Regions from separate parts of the Clostridium sp. CS1-1 genome, predicted to be linked through region 2. Evidence: riboswitches for the same ligand, from Rfam matches in the RefSeq annotation. Region 2 holds a riboswitch; each other region holds the start of a gene.
The links. Region 2 has a riboswitch for thiamine pyrophosphate ahead of AC0N0V_RS15250 (ABC transporter permease). Riboswitches for the same ligand answer to the same signal wherever they lie in the genome.
Positions count from the first base shown of each region.

Region 1: another riboswitch for thiamine pyrophosphate. It lies ahead of thiS (sulfur carrier protein ThiS); the one in region 2 lies ahead of AC0N0V_RS15250 (ABC transporter permease).
Region 3: another riboswitch for thiamine pyrophosphate. It lies ahead of thiC (phosphomethylpyrimidine synthase ThiC); the one in region 2 lies ahead of AC0N0V_RS15250 (ABC transporter permease).

Region 1 is NZ_CM148680.1:2,929,803-2,933,087, reverse strand. It holds gene gcvPB (aminomethyl-transferring glycine dehydrogenase subunit GcvPB) at 1-1,248, shown strand, start outside; TPP riboswitch at 1,481-1,589, shown strand; gene thiS (sulfur carrier protein ThiS) at 1,778-1,972, shown strand; gene thiF (sulfur carrier protein ThiS adenylyltransferase ThiF) at 1,974-2,774, shown strand; gene AC0N0V_RS13740 (thiazole synthase) at 2,894-3,285, shown strand, end outside.
Region 2 is NZ_CM148680.1:3,277,193-3,280,477, forward strand. It holds gene AC0N0V_RS15245 (ABC transporter substrate-binding protein) at 1-468, opposite strand, end outside; gene AC0N0V_RS15250 (ABC transporter permease) at 491-1,264, opposite strand; TPP riboswitch at 1,452-1,559, opposite strand; gene AC0N0V_RS15255 (gamma carbonic anhydrase family protein) at 1,793-2,302, opposite strand; gene AC0N0V_RS15260 (TatD family hydrolase) at 2,437-3,216, opposite strand; gene AC0N0V_RS15265 (4Fe-4S binding protein) at 3,281-3,285, opposite strand, start outside.
Region 3 is NZ_CM148680.1:1,340,978-1,344,262, forward strand. It holds gene thrB (homoserine kinase) at 1-158, shown strand, start outside; gene AC0N0V_RS06045 (DUF2935 domain-containing protein) at 233-1,042, shown strand; TPP riboswitch at 1,136-1,243, shown strand; gene thiC (phosphomethylpyrimidine synthase ThiC) at 1,374-2,681, shown strand; gene purF (amidophosphoribosyltransferase) at 2,682-3,285, shown strand, end outside.

The DNA of each region.
Region 1 (3,285 bases), 350 kb from region 2:
GATACAGGATTTTATCCACTTGGATCTTGTACAATGAAATATAATCCTAAAATCAATGAAGATATGGCAGCTATACCTAAGTTTACAGGACTTCATCCATATCAACCAGAGGATACTGTACAAGGTGCTTTAAAACTAATGTATGAGCTTGGTGAAAAACTTGGAGAGATAGCTGGGTTTGAAAGTGTATCTCTTCAACCAGCCGCAGGAGCTCATGGGGAGTTATCAGGTCTTATGATTATTAAGGCATATCATGAAAAAAGAGGAGACTTTAAAAGAAAAAAAATTATAGTTCCTGATTCAGCTCATGGTACAAATCCTGCATCTGCATCAGTAGCAGGTTTTGAAGTTATAGAAGTAAAGTCAGAAACCACTGGAGCAGTAGATATAGAGAGTTTAAAAGCTGTTCTAAATGATGAAATAGCTGGATTAATGTTGACTAACCCTAGTACATTAGGGCTATTTGAAAAAAATATTATAGAAATAGCAAAACTTGTTCATGAAGTAGGAGGATTGCTCTATTATGATGGAGCTAATATGAATGCTATTATGGGCAAAACAAGGCCGGGAGATATGGGCTTTGATGTATGCCATTTAAATTTACACAAAACATTTTCCACTCCACATGGCGGCGGAGGGCCAGGAAGTGGACCTATAGGTGTTAAAAAAGATTTAGTAGAATTTTTACCAAAGCCAGTGATATCAAAGAATAGAGAAGTATATTATTTAGATTATGATAGACCTTATTCCATAGGAAAAGTGAAAAGCTTTTACGGTAACTTCGGAGTTATGGTTAGAGCATTCACATATATATTAACTATGGGTGCAGAAGGGTTAAAAAAGGCAAGTGAAACGGCGGTATTAAATGCGAACTACCTAAGAGTAAAACTAAAAGAGTATTACAATTTACCTATAGATGATATTTGCAAACATGAGTTTGTACTAGGTGGTCTAAAAGGTGAAGAAAATCATGTAACAACTTTAGATGTAGCAAAGAGATTGCTTGATTATGGATATCATCCTCCAACAATTTATTTTCCACTAATTGTGCATGAGGCGCTTATGATAGAGCCAACTGAAACAGAGGCACTTGAGACACTTGACGAGTTCGTCAATGTCATGATTAAAATTGCTGAGGAGGCAGGTAATGATCCTGAACTAGTTAAGTCAGCTCCTAATAATACTATTGTAAAGAGATTGGATGAAGTTAAAGCAGCAAGAACTCCAATTCTTAAATGGAGTAAATAGCAAGATAAAAGGGAATGTATCATTATCGGATTAGATAGCAGTGCTAAAATCTTAAAACTCATAAATATTTTAGAGTGAAGGAAAACAGAATAAAGTGCGTAAAATAATTATATTTTAACTTAAGTGTATGTAGATTTTATGAAGATGTAAAAATAGTCCACTTTTTCTATGAACTGTGTTAGTTGACTTTAGTATTAGTTTGTGGTAAATTCAAATTAAAGCCAATAACAATTTAATGATTTAGGGGAGCCTGTAATAATAGGCTGAGAGTGGAATGTTATTCCTTACCCTCATAACCTGATTTGGATAATGCCAACGTAGGGAAAGAAGTCAGATAGTCTATTATCACGTTATATATTTAGAGTAATTGTATTTAGAAGCATTTGAATGCATAAAAACTACTTAGATGTATAATTATTTATTAAACTATCTATTTATTAAACTATATAAGGATATATCCTGTTAGGATATGAGGGAAGCATTTTAATGCTTCCCTTTTTATTTTGGTTTTAGAGAGGAGGAACATAATATGATTATAAACGGAGAAAATATGAATTTTGAGGATGGAATCACAGTTCGTGAAATGCTCGAGAAGTTAGAACTCGACATACAAAAAGTAGTAGTTGAAGCGGATTTAAAAATAATTGATAAGGATGAATTTTCTACCAAAAAACTAAGAACTGAATCAAAAGTTGAGATAATCAGATTTGTTGGAGGCGGCTAAAATGAATATCTATATAAACGAAAGAAAACAAGAGGTGGAAAAAGGTATCACTGCCCTTGAGTTAAAGAATATTATAAAAAAGGATGCTGATATAGTTATATATAACGGTTTTATTATAAAAGAAGATTGCCAATTAAAGGAAAACGATAACTTGGTTTTTATAAAAAGAGGTGAGATACCAGAGGAAGAAGACATGGAGGCTATGCTTTTATCGAGGCACACACCCTATGTACATGAAAAAATAAAAAAATGTAGTGTTGGTATAGCTGGTCTAGGTGGACTTGGATCAAACGTAGCAATTTCATTAGCGAGAATTGGAATAGGGAGGTTACTTTTGGTAGATTTTGATGTTGTAGAGCCAAGTAATTTAAATAGGCAGCAGTATTTTATAAAGCACTTGGGAATGAAAAAGACAGATGCTCTTGAACAATTAATAAAAGATTGTAATCCATTTGTAAAAGTTGAAAAGAGAGATGTGTTTTTAGATGAGACTAATATACATAACATTTTTAAAGATGTAGACATAGTAGTTGAGGCCTTTGATAATCCAATATGTAAAGCAGTGTTGGTTAATGAAGTTCTAAGTAAAATGGAAGATAAAAAAATTGTATCAGCTTCAGGAATGGCAGGATATTTCCCAAGTAATTCAATTGTTACAAGAAAAATAAAAGATAATTTTTATCTAATTGGTGATGGAGAAAATGAGGCCAAGCCAGGCTGTGGACTAATGGCGCCTAGAGTTGCCATTGCAGCGAATCATCAAGCAAATGCAGTTTTGAGAATAATACTAGGAGAAGAATAAGATGTAAAGAATTCATACGCAAAGTTCAATAGAAATACATTAGGAATTATGAAAGGGCTAAAGAAGTCATTTTTTAATGAGTTGGAAGTATTATATAAAATATTACGGAGGGTTTAATAATGGATAAATTAATAATAGGTGGTACAGAGTTAAATAGTAGATTATTTGTGGGGACAGGAAAGTATTCAACTAATGAATTAATACCAAAGGTTTTGGAGAGTTCCAGATCACAGGTTATTACCGTGGCGTTAAGAAGAGTTGATTTAAATTCTAAGGATGATAACATATTAAATTTTATAGATAAGAATGTTACTTTACTTCCAAACACTTCAGGTGCTAGAAATGCAGAGGAAGCTATAAGAATTGCAAGATTGGGAAGAGCAGCTGGCTGTGGTAATTGGGTAAAAATCGAGGTAATATCTGATAACAAATATCTTCTGCCAGATAACTTAGAGACTATAAAGGCAACAGAAGTTTTAGCTAAGGAAGGATTTGTAGTTCTTCCATACAT
Region 2 (3,285 bases):
CTCAGAAGGTGATCCGAAGCCACCATAAGTCTTTCCTTCAAAATCTTTTACAGTCTTTATATTTTTATTTTTAGGAGCTGCAAAGCCCGAAGTATTGTGTTGGATTATAGCTGCTATTGCTTTTATCGGAAGAGGAGTATCTGATGTTCTAGCATAAGTTAAGTCTTCTTGGTAACTTACTCCAAAATCTCCCTTTCCAGCTGCTATCAGATTTCCAACTGCTCCTTCAGAAGGTTGAATTATTTCCACATCCAAACCTTCCTCTTTGTAATACCCCTTATCTTTAGCTACATATAAGCCCGTATGATTAGTATTAGGCGTCCAGTCAAGTATCACCTTTACTTTAGTTAGTTCTTTCTTATCTGCAGTACTATTTTGTGGGGCTTTATTCGCTGAAGAACATCCCGCAAAAATAGAAGCAGTCAATAAACATGATGTTATGATTGTTAGGATTCTTTTTCCTTTCATAATAAAACTTACCTCCATAAAATTATTTTCTTTCTTTAACTTTTCTCTGCCACGGCATAAAAATATATTGAAGTACATACATAAATCCGAATAATGCTAAACTTAGTATTATTATTACAATTATAGCCGCAAATATTTTATCTAAAGCATACGCATTCTTCGCTCTTACCATAAAAATTCCTAAACCTTTTTCTCCACCAAGCCACTCGCCTACTACTGCCCCCATTATACTATAAGTAGCAGCAATCCTAAGTCCAGAAAAAAATGAACTTAATGCACTAGGGAATTTGACGTAAACAAATTTCTGGAGTCTGGTAGCCTTCATTATATCCATAAGGCTAAGCATATCTGTATCGACAGATTCTAGTCCATCTACAAGGCTAATAACTACAGGGAAAAAACACATCATAATAACAACTATAACTTTTGGAGTCATTCCAAAACCAAACCAAATAATAAATATTGGTGCTAAGGCTATGGTTGGTATGGTTTGGGAAACAACGAGTATTGGATACAAACAACTTTTTATTATTTTTATGCTATCCATTAGTACGGAAAGTATAACTGCAAAAACTACGGAAAGTAAGAAACCTAAGAGAGCTTCCTGCAAAGTTGCATAAATATGAGGTTTCAAATTAGGCATTACCTCAAAGAGAGTAATTAATATATCCTTTGGCGAGGGAAGTATGTACTTTGGTATTCCACCTTTGTCCACCACTATCTGCCATATGAATATGAGTACCAACTGAAAAATAGCAGATATAGTTCTATTTATTAATTTATTATTAGCTTTCATTCTTTACACATCCTATAATATCTTTAGAAAAATAGTTTTATGTTTACTTTGTTATTCGCCATTAGCTACTACTATATTAAATACAATCATTGTTATAAAGATGTTACTAATTACATATTCAAAGCTCGTTATCACTCAAATACACAAAACCCTTCTCCAATTGCGGAAAAGGGTTAAAATAGCAAAATTAAACTTTAACTATATTCCCTCCGTTGGCATTATCCAATTCAGGTTATAAGGGTCGAAACCTATAGCTTCCTCTCAGACAATACTATTGCCTCCCCCAGTTTGTTTATTATAATAAGACCTTTTAACATTAATAAGTATATCATTTTATAAATAAATATGTCAAACCTTTCGGGTGTTAGGCCATCCTCCTTAACTTTACGTTAACACTGACAATTCTAATAAAATGATTACTCAGTCTAATAGTTTTTATTTATCTGATGGCTACCCGCTCTAATACTCCCTCGCACTCTATGAAAGAAATTTGCACCAAATCGGATATTTGGGTTTTCTGCTTGCACTTTATTTGCTATTTTTATACTCTTTAGATTCGTCTAAATAAAATTTTGCAGACTCTCTGATATGCTCTCTCTCTTTTTCAGTTAATTCACGAATAACTTTTGCTGGAGATCCCATGCATAGAACTCCTGAAGGTATCTTTTTTCCAGCAGTTACAAGACTTCCTGCACCTACTATTGTTTCTTCTCCTACCTCTGCACCATTTAAAATAATAGATCCCATACCTATTAAGCAATTATCTCCAATTTTGCATCCATGTATAATTGCATTATGTCCAACAGTAACATATTCGCCTATTTCTACAGTATTCTCCTCACCTACATGTACTGTGCAATTATCTTGAATATTAGATCCTTTTCCTATATGTATAGAATTACAATCTCCTCTAAGTACAGCACCAAACCATATACTACTTTCCTCTTCTAAGATTACTTTTCCTATAATTTCCGCACTTTCTGCTACAAAGCCATTATCGTGTATTTTAGGTAAATAGTCCTTATAATTACGTATCATTTAAGTCACTCCTTAAAATAGTTATTTCTTAAAGTTATTTATTCTATTAAATTATACCAAATTTTATCGCAAAAGAAAGTATTAACAGTGTGCGTTTTATGTCAGCTTTTGATTGACAAATTTATATTTAACATTTATCTATCTTTCCAGTTACTCTCTAAATCTATTAACATTTTTGAACCAACTAAATTTATAAAGTTACTGTACATCTGTTCTTCTAATTCTTTAAAAGTAATCTTATGCATTTTGCATAAACTTGTCATTATCTGTTTAGTTAGAGTTGGCATCCCCATACTTCTGCTTAGCCATTCCTCTCCACCTGGGCCGTCAGTCTCTACAAATATTCTATTTAGGGGTATAAGTTTTGCTATCTCCCTTATAGTATCCGAATAGTGGAGTTCAGAACTTATTGTAAAATAATACTCTCTCTCCATCATTTTGAGTAAAATATCTTTGGGTCCTGAATACCAATGAACTATTACTCTATTTAGGGAGTATTTATCTAGCAAATTTAAAACTTCCTCCTCAGCGCCTTTGGTGTGAATATTTATAACCTTATCTAGCCTTTTAGCTTCACTTAGAAAAAATTCAAATACCTTCCTTTGTGCTTCAAAGCTTTCTTTATCTTCTACCCAGAAAAAGTCAAGTCCTATCTCACCTATTATTTTTGTTTCCTCTATATAAGGTATGAGTTCTTGAAGATCCTTCTCATAACCTTTAGCTTTCCAAGGATGTATTCCAAAAGTAGAAATTATGTACGGACTCATATTGGATATTTGTTTATTTTTCATATATGACTCTACATCCATAGCATTTGCTATGCTTAGTATTTTATTTTTATTTATTTCTTTTATTGCTCTCCTTAAATCTTTTTCACTATAGTGATCCAAATGAGTGTGTGCATCTATAATCATTTTTACCTCTCCCATAATCTTTGATTTTTTAATTAACAAAATAGCACTGGTGAAGTCACCAGTGCTATT
Region 3 (3,285 bases), 1.9 Mb from region 2:
TAAGTGGTTCAGGTTCAACTCTTATGGCGGTAGTAGAACCTAAGGATGAAGAAAAATTTGAAAGAGAAGTTAAAAACTTTTTAAATAATTTCGAAGATCAATGGAGAGTAGTTTTGTTAGAGCCAGATATGGAAGGAATCCAAGTAGCATTTTGCTAAATGAAAAAAATGGAACACATTTAAATTGATTGCATAATATGATATACTGAGGAACTTTTTTTAGGAGGCATATTTTGAAAATCAATGATTTGAAAAGTCAGACATTGTTTGAACATCGTTTTTGGCTTCAGGTTTTAGGAGATCATTCAAGATTTATTTTAGGAGCTTTATCTCCAGAAGAAAATAGTAATATACAAAAGGCGAATTATTTTAAGAACTTATTTGACAATCTTTTGAATAATGCTAGAATGGATCTCAGTACCGAGGAGTTAAATAAGTTAAATAACTTAGCGTATAATGCAGCTTGTCAAATACGTTCTTTTAAACTATATCTTATTAAAGAGCATTTAATCGGTAAAATAAAAATTAATCTACCCCCAACTTTTATAAATCATATGGTTAACGAGGTGGAAGAGTACTTATTTATTCTTTATTGTATTATGAACAAGCAACCTTATTTATTGAATCCAGTACATTATCATAAATTATGGTTACTGGACGGGTCAGGTCATGCTGCTTCGATAGCAAGCTCTCTTGATATGGCAGAACAAGAGTTTATTAAAAAGAGTATGAAATTTCGAAAAAGCTTTGATAAGCTACATCAAAAGTCTCTTGAAATGAAAGGATACATGAGAACAGGGCTATTTAAGTTTCCAGCTTTAAGCAAACTTAATGAAGATGCAGAAGAGGAAATGAATACTTTTAAAAAATTCCTTAAGGATTTGGAAAAGCTAATTTTAGAAAAAAAGTTATTAGGAGACTTAAAGCCTTTAATGACTGACCATATGTACAGAGAAGAATGCTATTATCTCACTAAGCTTTCCATGGTTTCTGAGGTTAAAAAACCTGGCTGTGCACCTGAAAAGCCAAGGATAGAAGAGTAAAATAATTAAAGATTTAATAATCATCGGCTAAGCTTATATTTATACATTGCAGAACAATAACAATTATGCTATAATTTTCATGTAATCAAAATTGAATAACACTAGGGGTGCCCATGTGATGGGCTGAGATAGAACTACTAGTTCTGACCCTCATAACCTGATTTGGATCATACCAACGTAGGGAAGTACTTTATATAGTTAATAAAAATGCGAATTTCTAATATTGTATTTTCTATTAATGAAGTGTTTATGAGGGAGCTTATATTAGCTTCCTTTTTTATTTTATCTAGTGTTACTCTATTTTAAAAAAATTATAAAGGAGATAGAGAATATGAATTACACAACACAAATGGATGCGGCTAGAAAAGGTATAGTTACAAAAGAGATAGAAATAGTAGCAAAAAAAGAGAATATGGAAGTAAATAAATTAATGGAACTTGTAGCAGAGGGTAGAGTTGCAATACCTGCTAATAAAAATCATATATCTTTAAGTCCAGAAGGTGTAGGTGAAGGACTTAGAACAAAAATTAACGTAAATTTAGGTGTTTCAAAAGATTGTAATAGTATAGATGATGAATTAGAAAAAGTTAGATTATCAATAGACATGAAAGTTGAGGCTATAATGGATTTAAGCTGCTTTGGTAAAACAGAAGAATTTAGAAAAAAACTTGTAGAGGTATCATCAGCAATGATTGGAACAGTACCTATTTATGATGCAGTAGGTTTTTATGATAGAGAGTTAACTGATTTAACTGCAGATGACTTATTAAACGTAATTGAAAAACATGCACAAAATGGAGTAGACTTCATGACTATTCATGCAGGAATCAATAGGGAAACTGCAGCAGTATTCAAAAGAAATAAAAGACTAACTAACATAGTATCTAAAGGAGGAGCTTTAATGTATGCTTGGATGGAACTAACTGGTAAAGAGAATCCATTCTTCGAACATTATGATAAAGTTCTAGATATATGTGAAAAATACGATGTAACTATAAGTTTAGGTGATGCTTGTCGTCCAGGTTGTATAGCAGATTCTTCCGATGCGAGCCAAATAAAAGAGCTAATGATACTTGGAGAGCTAACAAAAAGAGCTTGGGAAAGAAATGTACAAGTTATGGTAGAAGGACCTGGTCATATGAGCATGGATGAAATAGCAGCTAATATGAAGCTTGAAAAAAAACTATGCCACAACGCACCTTTTTATGTGTTAGGACCTTTAGTTACAGATATAGCTCCAGGTTATGATCATATTACTTCTGCAATTGGTGGAGCAATAGCAGCTGCTTCAGGGGCAGATTTCCTATGCTATGTAACACCAGCTGAGCATTTAAGGCTTCCAACTTTAGAAGATGTGAGAGAAGGAATTATTGCAACAAAGATTGCAGCACATGCTGGAGATATAGCAAAAGGAATTAAAGGTGCAAGAGATTGGGATAACGCTATGAGTGAAGCTAGATCAGATTGGGAAAAGATGTTTAGTTTAGCTATAGACCCTGAAAAAGCAAGAAGATATAGAGAAGAGTCAATGCCAGAGGATGAGCATACATGCACAATGTGTGGAAAAATGTGTGCTGCTAGAAATATGAATAAAGTAATGAGTGGCAAAAACCTAAATATTTTAAGAGATGATGACTAAATGATTAAATCTGCTATTGGAAGATTGGGCATTTGTTTAGGTTCAGAAGATAAGCTTAAAGAAGAGTGCGGTGTATTTGGAGTTTTCTCAAGGGAAGACATAAATATAGGTAAGATAATCTATCATGGACTTTATGCACTACAGCATAGGGGACAGGAGAGTGCAGGGATTGCATTTTCTGATGGAAATACAATAAAGTGCCATAAGAGTATTGGGCTAGTTTCTGAAGTTTTTAGTAAAGAAAATCTGATAAATACTTTTGGGCAAATAGGAATAGGACATGTTAGGTATTCCACTACAGGAGATAGTAATAAAGATAACGCTCAGCCTATTTTACAAGAGTTTAACTCTAGACAAGTTGCAATTGCTCATAACGGGAATTTGCTTAACGCTGATGAAATAAAAGAACAATTAAGTAGATTGGGGATAAACTTTAAAACTACTACAGACTCAGAGGTTATTTTAAAGCTTATAGGAGAAAATCTAAACAGAGAAACTGATGTCAATACAATTATCAATGGATTAAGGCCTTTAAAAGGTGCATATTCCTTTGTATTGTTAACTGAGGATAGCTTGATTGGAGTTAGGGATCCTGATGGAATAA